DNA from 2 places in the Paenibacillus borealis genome. Region 2 is predicted to be linked to the other one. Evidence: predicted binding sites of a transcription regulator. Region 2 holds the regulator's gene; the other holds the start of a gene.
What was found. The regulator NrdR, encoded in region 2, represses ribonucleotide reductase genes. The targets are predictions, from matches to a motif close to AACACNATATATNGTGTT.

Region 1 (5,184 bases), 380 kb from region 2:
ACTTTTAATTGTAGGGGACAAGCCCTGAAAAGGCTGTTGCTTACTGTCGCGGCGGCCTGCGGGAATTCCGCTGTTTTTTTGTTTGCTTTTAGCGAGCCGGGTCGCATTCTATGTGCTGCGCAGGTGAAACAGCCCGTATGTTACGGCAGAAACTGCAATCTGCGGCTCATATTGCCAGGTGGTCTCTTTGCGGCGGCGGTTGTATTGCTCCTCTATCCCGAGGCGTTTCTCTTCATCCTGCTCCTTCAGCAGCTCCTCGTAATAGATATCCACGATGCTCAGCTCCAGCCGCAGGCGCTCGCGGGCTTCCTCGGCCCAGGTATAGTCCAGCAGAGCCAGCTTCGAGGTCAGATAGCCCTCCAGCCTGTCGGCTCCGGCAGTAACGGACAGCTCAGAAGGCTGAATGTGGATATTCTCCGGCAGCCTTGGCGTAAGCTCCCGCGAAGCCAGCCGGGCCTCAAAGTCCGGAACAATCAGCCCGGAGGTCAGTGACACCGCGATGAAATGCAGCTCTTCACGCTTCAGGTCACACGTCATCTCCACCTTGTAGCAGACGGCAAGCCAAGGCTCGTAGGCGGCCGAGAACAGCGTGGTCCGCTGCCGGAGTCCCGGATCCTCGAACAGCTGCAGGCATTTGCCCTCGTCCCGTGCCGCTGACCAGATCTGCCGCAGGCGCTTGCTGCCGTAGGTCACATCCTCGCGGCGGATCATACCCGGCCCGATGCGCGGCAGCTGCGGGACGATGCCGAAGTACCGTGCGAGGATGCTGTCCTCCGGATCAGCGGAGACCCCGGGCGGCACCACGCCTCCGGGTGCTGCTGCCGGTGCCGCGCCAGGCTCCGCGCCTGCCTCAGCATCCGCGGCACCCGCCGCGCCGGTGCCGCGCGGCACCGGCCCTGCCGCCGGGCGGACGGCTCCGCCGCGCGGCCGGGCCGCAGGCGCAGCTGCCTGTGCGGCCAGCTCATCGTACTTCTCCGGATCGAAGACGAAGCTGAAGGACAGGGTCTCCGGATCTACGCCGGTGCGCTCCACGAATCCCCAGTAATAAGGGCGGTCCGTCAGCATCCGGTCCGCGCGCGGCGAGAGCTTCACCGTCACATGCATCGGAGAGGATTCGAGAATCGTGCATTCTGTCGCTTCCAGGTAATCCATGACCTGCTTGCGTACTTCCACAGGGGTCAGCATTAAGGAGCCACCTCACTTTCATCCAGATTGGCATGGGTCAGCTCGCTGATCGTGTCACCAATCTGATCCAGCTCGCTGCGCAGCTCCTCGTCGCTGCGGGCTTCGAGGACGATTTTATATAAGCTTTTCTCAAGGGATTCCTTCTTCTCGAAGCGCTCCAGGATGACATCCAGCCCGCCGATGACCATCTCGAACATATTGATTTTTTCATGCAGCAGGTGAAGAATATGCTCCTCGATCGTGCCTTCAGTAGAGAGATTGTAGATGACTACATCATTCTCCTGGCCAAGCCGGTGTACCCGGCCGATCCGCTGCTCTACGCGCATGGGGTTCCAGGGGAGGTCGAAGTTGATCATATGGTGGCAGAACTGCAGATTGATCCCTTCGCCGCCCGCTTCCGTAGCAATCATTACCTGGGCGCGGCCGCGGAAGAGGTCCATCATCCAGTCTTTTTTGCCGCGGTTCATCCCGCCGGAGTAAGTGACGCACTGCAGTCCATGCTCACGGAAATATTGCAGCAGATATTCCTGGGTTGCCCGGTATTCGGTGAAGACGATGACCTTCTCGTTCATTTGACGGATCAGCTCCATCGTTTTCTCCGCTTTGGTGTTTGTCTTGACCGTGCGTATCGTCTGGAGCAGACCCATCATACGCTCGCGTTTCGGTGAATCCGCCGGAAGCTTCTTAATCAGATTCACAAGCGTGACGAACACGGCATCCCGGCTGCTGCATACCTCACGCTGGAGCGTCACCAGGGAGAGCATGCTGCTGAGATTGCCGCCCGCTTCCTGATATTGGTCTTTGACAAAGGCGGTGACGCCGTCATATAATTCTTTCTCCTCCAGAGAGAGAGTGAGCGGAATATTGCGCACTTTGCGCTTCGTGAAATTCACCGGACCCTCGCCGCGGCGGTTGCGGATCATCACCTTGGAGAGCTCGCCCCTCAGCTGGACCTCGTTCTTGGGCTGGCGTTTATCGACCACGAAATTGGTGGCGAAATCCCCCTGGTTCCCGAGCTGTCCCGGCTTCAGCAGCGTGATCAGATTGAACAGCTCGCCGAGATCATTCTGGACGGGAGTGGCGGTGAGCAGCAGACAGTACTTCTTGCGCAGCTGCTGTACGAACAGATAGTTCGTTGATTTCTTATTCTTCAGCTTATGGGCCTCGTCGATAATCAGCATGTCGAATTCCTGGCTCAGCAGCATTTCCTTGTGCGGATCGCGTTTGGCCGTGTCCATGGAGGCGACAACAATATCATTGCCCCAGGAGTAAGCTTTCTTCTGTGCTACGGCTGAAATACCGAATTTACTGTTCAGCTCACGCACCCACTGCAGGACAAGAGACGCAGGAACAAGAATCAGAACTTTACTTACAAGCCCGCGCACCAGATATTCCTTGAGGATCAATCCGGCTTCTATCGTCTTGCCAAGCCCCACTTCGTCTGCCAGAATGGCCCGGCCTGACATCTCGAACAGTACCTTATGGGCGGTATCCAGCTGGTGTGGAAGCGGGGATAACCCGGACAGATGCTTCATACACTGCAGCTCATCGAAGCTCGTAACCAGTCCCGATTGCTCACCTTGTACGGCCAGCCGGGATAGTCTCCAGTCTCCCCAAGGTCCGCCTTTATCAAGCTTCGACTCCAGGTCCTGCAGCCAGTTACGCTCAAAGGACAGAGGAACAGGCAGCAGCGGGGCAGGCGTACTGCCCCCTTGCGGCAAGGAATTGCGGAATAATTGCGTCATGTTGCAGCCTCCTCCGGCGCGGTTTCATATCGAAATGCGTAGCAGTAGTATGCGCGTAAAAGAGAGATTTCATAACCTGCTATCCTCCGGCTGCTGCCGTGGAGTAATCTTGCGGAGCCTTGCGGCGGTACTGCTGCTGGTGCTGCTGCGGCTTCGGCGGATCTTGAATATCCGTGGCGGAATCTGTCTTCCGGGCCCGGAAGCTTATCAATCTGGAACCTGTAAAAAAGCGAGAAAGAGGGAGAAAATCCACTATCTTTTACCGTTTTTACGAAATTCCCGCCATGGGCCGCTTTTTTGGAAAAAGAACTCTGATACAATATGTGGTATAGTTGAAAAGCTGATGTATACAATATATTGTTACAAAAGCTTGAAAATTTGATTATTCGCGGGTTTTTGCGGTTATTTGTTATTGACAAGAGGAACTTCCGCTGTACATGCAGGCTGCGGCCACTCGGGCGCCGGAAGTTGTTGTTGTGGGTTACAAAAAGTCTAAGCCCACACCAAGGAACGGAAGTATTACCTATCAATCATCCGGGAGGTTTTTCTATTGAGTACAGTGGAACGCAAGCAGCGTCTTGAGGGGCTGAGTGAGAAAATATTTTTGGACCGTTATGCCTGGAAGGACGCGGACAGCAATAATGCCAAGGTAGGCGATGTAGTGCTTGTCCTGACGAAGGATGATCCGAAATTCCCAACCAAGGAGGTTGGCGAGATTGTTGAGCGCACCGGCCGGGTTGTTACGGTGAAGACCCGCAGCGGTGAACTCGTGCAATCGGATGTGGAGAAGCTGACACTGAATATTGAGAAGACTCCGGAGGAAATGTGGGACCGTCTTGCGGCAGCGATGGCTTCCGTAGAGCAGACTCCCGAGCTTCAGGAAGAGTGGACAGGCAAGTTCCGCTCTATTCTTGATGACTGGAAGCTGGTACCCGGCGGACGGATTGCGGCAGGTGCCGGAGCCAGCGAGGAGCTTACGCTGTTCAACTGTTATGTTGTACCTTCCCCGAAAGACAGCCGCGGGGGCATCATGCAGACGCTCTCCGAAATGACCGAGATCATGGCCCGCGGCGGCGGCGTAGGAATTAACCTGTCTTCGCTGCGTCCGCGCCGCGCGATTGTAAGAGGCGTGAACGGATCATCCAGCGGCTCAGTGTCCTGGGGCGGTCTTTTCAGCTATACAACCGGACTGATTGAGCAAGGCGGAAGCCGCCGCGGCGCGCTGATGCTGATGATCAATGACTGGCATCCGGATGTGGTGGACTTCATTACCGTGAAGCAGACGATGGGGCAGGTAACGAATGCCAACCTGTCGGTATGCGTGAGCAATGCCTTCATGAAAGCCGTCAAGGAGGATCTGGAATGGGAGCTGGTCTTCCCGGATACCACCGATCCGGATTACGATACAATCTGGGACGGCGATCTGGATAAATGGAAAGCAGAAGGCCGGCGCGTCATTCCTTACCGTACTGTCAGAGCGCGCGATGTGTGGCATACGATTATCGAATCGGCCTGGAAATCGGCTGAGCCGGGCGTAGTGTTCATGGAATATTACAACCAGATGTCCAACAGCTGGTACTTCAACCCGATCATCTGCACGAATCCATGCGGTGAGCAGGGTCTGCCGGGCTGGGGTGTGTGCAATCTGTCGGCCGTCAACCTCTCCAAGTTCTACGATGCGGAGAATCACGATGTGGACTGGGCAGATCTGGCGACAACAACCCGCTACTCCGTGCGTTTCCTGGATAATGTCATCGACAAGACACCATATCATTTCCCGGAAAATGAAGCCAACCAGAAGCTTGAACGCCGCGTAGGACTCGGCACGATGGGTCTGGCTGAGCTGATGATTAAGCTGAATATCCGATACGGCAGTCCGGAATCCCTGGAGTTCCTGGACAAGCTCTACGGCTTCATGGCCCGCGAAGCGTATCTGGCTTCAGCTGAGATCGCTGGCGAGAAGGGCTCGTTCCAGGCTTTTGACACCGATAAATACCTGCAGAGCGGCTTCATGAGAAATATCACCGAAGTTTATCCGGAAGTCGGCGAATCCATCCGTAAACATGGTATGCGCAACGTTACGGTGATTACCCAGGCACCTACAGGCAGTACAGGAACCATGGTCGGCACTTCGACCGGGATCGAGCCTTATTTCGCCTTCAAATATTACCGCCAGAGCCGTCTCGGCTATGACGAACAGTTCGTGCCGATTGCCCAGGAATGGCTGGAAGCCCATCCGGGTGAAGAGCTGCCT
Region 2 (5,184 bases):
GTTATGCTCCCCGGACATCCGGTGCTGGCCGGTGCTGTACAGGCTTTTGGAGAGTCGATTCTGCAGCCGGACGGAACACTGGACCGGAACAGGCTGGGTGAGATTGTTTTCCGGGATCCGGAGGCACTTCAAACCTTGAACAATCTGACGCATCCGGCGATCCGCACAGAAATTAAGGACCGTATGTATACGTTAGATCAGGAAGATCCGCAGCGGCTGGTCATAGTGGATATTCCGCTGCTCTACGAATCACAGCTGGACAATTTATTCGATCAGATCATTGTGGTCTATGTGCCACGCAGGGTCCAATTGGCCCGGCTCATGGCGCGCAACGGAATGAAGCTGGAACAAGCCGAGAACCGGCTGAAATCGCAGATGGACATTGAACTGAAGCGCAGGAAAGCCGACTATGTAATTGACAACAGCGGTGATCCCGGATCTACGGAGCGGCAGGTTGCCGGCCTGTGGGACAGGCTGGGCCTCTCATGATGAAGTGGCTGCGCAAAAAAAGAGTACTCCTGCTGCTATTTATCGGCTTCACAGCGATTCTGTTCCTGGGCACCAATTGGATGTCGTGGTTTTATCCGATACATTATAAAGATGAGATCCGCAAACACAGCCTTACTTATCAGATGGATCCGTTCCTTGTGGCTTCAATCATCCGGGTGGAGACCAATTTCAAGACCGGCCGCGAATCTAAAAAGGGTGCACTCGGACTGATGCAGCTGATGCCGGATACCGCCAAGTGGGCGCTGGAAAAGGCCAAGCTTCCCGATGTATCGCTCGAGCGGCTAAAAGAAGAGCCTTCTTCCAATATCGAACTGGGCACCTGGTATTTGTCTACGCTTTCGCGGCAGTTTGACGGCAACCGCACAGCGGTCATAGCCGCTTATAATGCCGGACCCGGCAAAGTACAGAGCTGGCTGGATGAAGGCAAGTGGGACGGAACAGAAGCGGCTGTGAAGGATATTCCGTTCGGAGAGACCCGCCATTATGTACAGCGTGTCATTTATTATTATGACCAATACACGGAGCTCTACAGTGAATTCTGAGGCTCTGTCTTAAATATTGCGCTTGTGCTGAAATAAAAAGAAGCATCAAACGGCCCGGAGGCCGTTCAATACTTCTTTAGGCAAGCTTATGGAGACAGGTTATTTGTATTGACCTGCCAATTGCTGTTCAGCCAGGGTTACAAGACGTTTAGTGATGTAACCACCGATCGAACCGTTTTCGTAAGAAGTTTTATTGCCTTGGTATCCATCTGGGGAGAGGGTGATACCTAGTTCTTGGGCAACTTCAAATTTCAGTTGTTCCAAGGCACCGCGTGAATTTGGAGCTACCAGGTTATTGGAGCTGTTGTTTTGGCTCATTGCTGTTCACCTCCTATCGGTTGGTAACTGTATTATGTGCCGGACTTGCCATATTCATAACAACAAATAAACGGTGATTTCTGGAAATTAACATAAGCCCCGTTCTGCCTGGTTTATCAGGAGCGGGGCACACCCATTCTTACTAAGAGGAAGTGATGAAGCTTATGAAATGCCCTTACTGCGATCACACCAATACCAAAGTGCTTGACTCACGTCCAGCCAATGAGAATAAGTCCATCCGCCGCAGGCGCGAATGCGAACTGTGCAGCCGCCGCTTCACCACCTTCGAAATGATTGAAGAGACTCCGCTGATCGTCATCAAGAAAGACGGCAGCCGGGAAGAGTTCAGCCGTGACAAAATCCTCCGTGGCCTCATCCGCGCCTGTGAGAAGCGTCCCGTATCTGTAGAGCGCCTGGAGGTCATCGTATCCGAGGTCGAGAAAAGCCTGCGCGGCATCGCCCTGGCCGAGATCGAGAGCCGCCAGATCGGCGAGCTGGTCATGGAACAGCTCTACCCTGTAGACGAGGTGGCCTATGTCCGCTTCGCGTCCGTGTACCGCCAGTTCAAGGACATTAACATGTTCATGAAGGAATTGAAGGGACTGCTCTCTAAGGGTACTGATGAGCTGGACGGGCTGTAGGAGGCTTGTGAAGAGGTAATGTGCCGATCTTGGCATAGAGGGGCTAGCCTTGATATGGTGAGGCTGGCCTCTGTGTGAAGCGCCTGCACACAGGAAATTAATTAATTTTATAAAAGTGTTGACACTGATGCCGAATTTCTGTATTATATAGAAGTCGCCTACGAAACACACGAACTTGAAAGTGACTTGAGCGGACCGCTCAAAATGGATTTCAGAATACATAATGGGATTCGAAATCAAGCGTATGGGGAATTAGCTCAGCTGGGAGAGCGCATCGCTGGCAGCGATGAGGTCAGGGGTTCGAGCCCCCTATTCTCCACCATACTACGGACTCTTAGCTCAGTTGGTAGAGCAGTAGACTCTTAATCTATTTGTCCAGGGTTCGAGCCCCTGAGAGTCCATCACAGAAGAAACGGCAGAGATGCCGTTTTTTTGCTGTCTAGAGAGGATTATTGCCATGATCATTATTAATCAGGAATACCAATTCAAGGGTTTAACCTACACGATCCGCTCAGCAGTTAAGGCAGATGCGAAGTCTCTGTCCGAGGTAAGGCTTCAGGTTGACGGGGAGACCGAGCATATGGACCGGGTGCCGGGAGAGGCTTTTATTGATGAAGCCGGATTTGAAGAAATTATCGGGAGGGACATGAGCCATCCGCGGAATATATGTCTGGTTGCGGAAGCGGACGGCAGAATCATTGGTTATTCCCGGTGTGAAGGACATGATCTGCAGCGGTTTAAGCACAAGGTGGAATTTGGGGTAGGAGTCTTGCAACAATATTGGGGATTCGGAGTAGGGAAACATCTTCTGCAAGCGTCCATCGCCTGGGCTGACACAAACGGCATCACCAAGATGATTCTAAGCGGCGTTCTGGAAACCAATGAGAAGGCGATCCAGTTGTACCAGAGCCTTGGTTTTGAAGTTGAAGGGATACTGAAGAAGGACCGTATCCTGTCAGACGGCAAATATTACAGTACATATATGATGGCGAGATATACAGATTAGGCCTGGGAGTAGAAAGGCTTGATTGTCCCCAAGAACGGCAGAGCTGCTGTTCTTTTTTATTGTATAGGAAATTACGATATTCGTCAGTTGTGGATAAGCTTCTCTGGAAATTGGAGCAGGTCCGTCTGAAGGACGAATGTGTTCTTATATCCGGAATTCCACAGAATCCCCGGAAGTCGGAGGCTTGGAAAAACAAAGGCCGCCAAAAGTGGGCGACAGACAGGAATGAGGGGCAAAAGTGCCCCTGAATCCGCCAAAAGTGGGCGGCAGGCGGGAATGAGGGGCAAAAGTGCCCCTGAATCAGCTGAAAGTGGGCGACAGACAGGAATGAGGGGCAAAAGTGCCCCTGAATCCGCCAAAAGTGGGCGGTAGGCAGGAATGAGGGGCAAAAGTGCCCCTGAATCAGCTGAAAGTGGGCGGCAGACAGGAATGAGGGGCAAAAGTGCCTCTGAATCCGCTGAAAGTGGGCGGCAGGCAGGAATGAGGGGCAAAAGTGCCCCTGAATCCGCCAAAAGTGGGCGGCAGGCGGGAATGAGGGGCAAAAGTGCCCCTGAATCCGCCAAAAGTGGGCGGCAGACAGGAATGAGGGGTAAAAGTGGACTTCTGTCAAGAAAGTAGACGTGGAACTAAGAGATTTCCCGCTTAAATCTCGCTGCAAACTGAATGGGGGATACGTAACCCAGGGCACCATGGATTCGTTTACGGTTGTAGAAAAATTCAATGTACTGGTAGATGGCATCATAGGTCTGCTTCTTCGTTTTAAATCGAGTCCAGTACACCAACTCTTTTTTCAAGAGGCTGTGAAAAGATTCGATACAGGCGTTATCATAACAGTTCCCTTTGCGGCTCATACTTGCGGTCATCTGGTAGTTCTTCAGGCGTTCCCGGTAATCCGCAGAGGCATATTGTGAGCCCCGATCTGAATGGTGAATCAAGCCCTTCCCAGGACGTTTCGCCTTGTAGGCCACGTCTAGGGCGCCTTGTACGAGGTCTGTGGTCATCCGGTCGCTGAGCCGCCAGCCTACAATTTCTCGGGTGCACAGGTCCAGCACGCTCGCCAAATACATCCGCCCTTCCTGGCAGGGAATGTAGGTAATATCCGCCACCCATGCCCGGTTTGGCTCTTCGGTGTGGAATTGCTGGTTCAGCAGGTTAGGGGCAATAGGCAAAGGATGGTTAGAGTCGGTCGTGTGTACGCGAAACCTCTTTGCGACACACGAGCGCAGACCCAGCTCTCTCATGTATATTCCTACCGTGCGTTCACTCACCTTGTGCCCTTCACGCTGCAGGAGAATCGTGATTTTGGGGCTACCGTAACGGCTGTGGGAGTCGTTAAAATGATAGGCAATCCGCTGGAGCAGCAACGCTTTGCGGGTGGCTTGAGGGCTGGGCTTTGCTGTTCTCCATTTGTAATAACCGCTCCGTGATACCTGAAAGACGTTGCACATCTTCTCCACGGGGAACTCGGAGCGATGATCTTCAATACACTGAAATCTCAGTTCTTTGGATTGCTGAAGATGTGCACTGCTTTTTTTAGGATGGCCATTTCCTCCGTCAGGTCCGCCAACTGTTGATCGCGCTCTTTGAGTTGACGTTCAAGCTCTCTAACTTTTTCAGAGCTGGCTACGGGCTCACTCTGAAACTGCCGGTACTTCCCTAACCATCGATGAAGGGTTTTGGCGGGGACGTCCAGCTCCAAGGCCAGCTCCGCCACCGTCTTGGTCTGCTCTTGGATATACTGCACCGTCTGCCGCTTAAACTCTTCATTATAGCTCTTTCGGATTCCACTCATGTGGACACCTCCTCGTTGATCTTATTATCTCTAGTCTCTTAACCGGTGTCCACGATTAATACTAACAGCAAAGTAACCCTGATTTTACCGGAGGCTGCCCCAAACAAAGCAGTCAGAATAGAGCAATGTGAGATGGGCTTAAAATCTACATCAGCTATATAGCTCGGGCCGATTCACCCGTTAGGGTGATTTCGTTATTTGTCTCGGGTATCTGAGCCTTTGTTTCTATTTACAAACCGATGGTCGGTATGTATAATCGTGATAAATTACAGTATAGTCAAAGCCGGACAGAAGAGGAGAATAACCATGAAGAACTCAGACCGCCGGAAGCAGACCATCCGGCAACTGCTGGAGGCGACCAAGGAATTATTGCGG

Region 1: PBOR_RS12865 (adenosylcobalamin-dependent ribonucleoside-diphosphate reductase) is a predicted target of NrdR. The motif match lies at 3,277-3,294, and genes of this name have one in related genera.

What each region holds. Positions count from the first base shown of each region.
Region 1 is NZ_CP009285.1:3,110,119-3,115,302, forward strand. It holds gene PBOR_RS12855 (YqhG family protein) at 109-1,185, opposite strand; gene PBOR_RS12860 (DEAD/DEAH box helicase) at 1,185-2,930, opposite strand; gene PBOR_RS12865 (adenosylcobalamin-dependent ribonucleoside-diphosphate reductase) at 3,481-5,184, shown strand, end outside.
Region 2 is NZ_CP009285.1:2,725,527-2,730,710, forward strand. It holds gene coaE (dephospho-CoA kinase) at 1-489, shown strand, start outside; gene PBOR_RS11295 (lytic transglycosylase domain-containing protein) at 489-1,052, shown strand; gene PBOR_RS11300 (alpha/beta-type small acid-soluble spore protein) at 1,152-1,370, opposite strand; gene nrdR (transcriptional regulator NrdR) at 1,535-2,011, shown strand; tRNA gene PBOR_RS11310 (tRNA-Ala) at 2,258-2,333, shown strand; tRNA gene PBOR_RS11315 (tRNA-Lys) at 2,340-2,412, shown strand; gene PBOR_RS11320 (GNAT family N-acetyltransferase) at 2,469-3,017, shown strand; gene PBOR_RS11330 (IS3 family transposase) at 3,644-4,516, opposite strand; gene PBOR_RS37680 (transposase) at 4,513-4,809, opposite strand; gene PBOR_RS11340 (TetR/AcrR family transcriptional regulator) at 5,116-5,184, shown strand, end outside.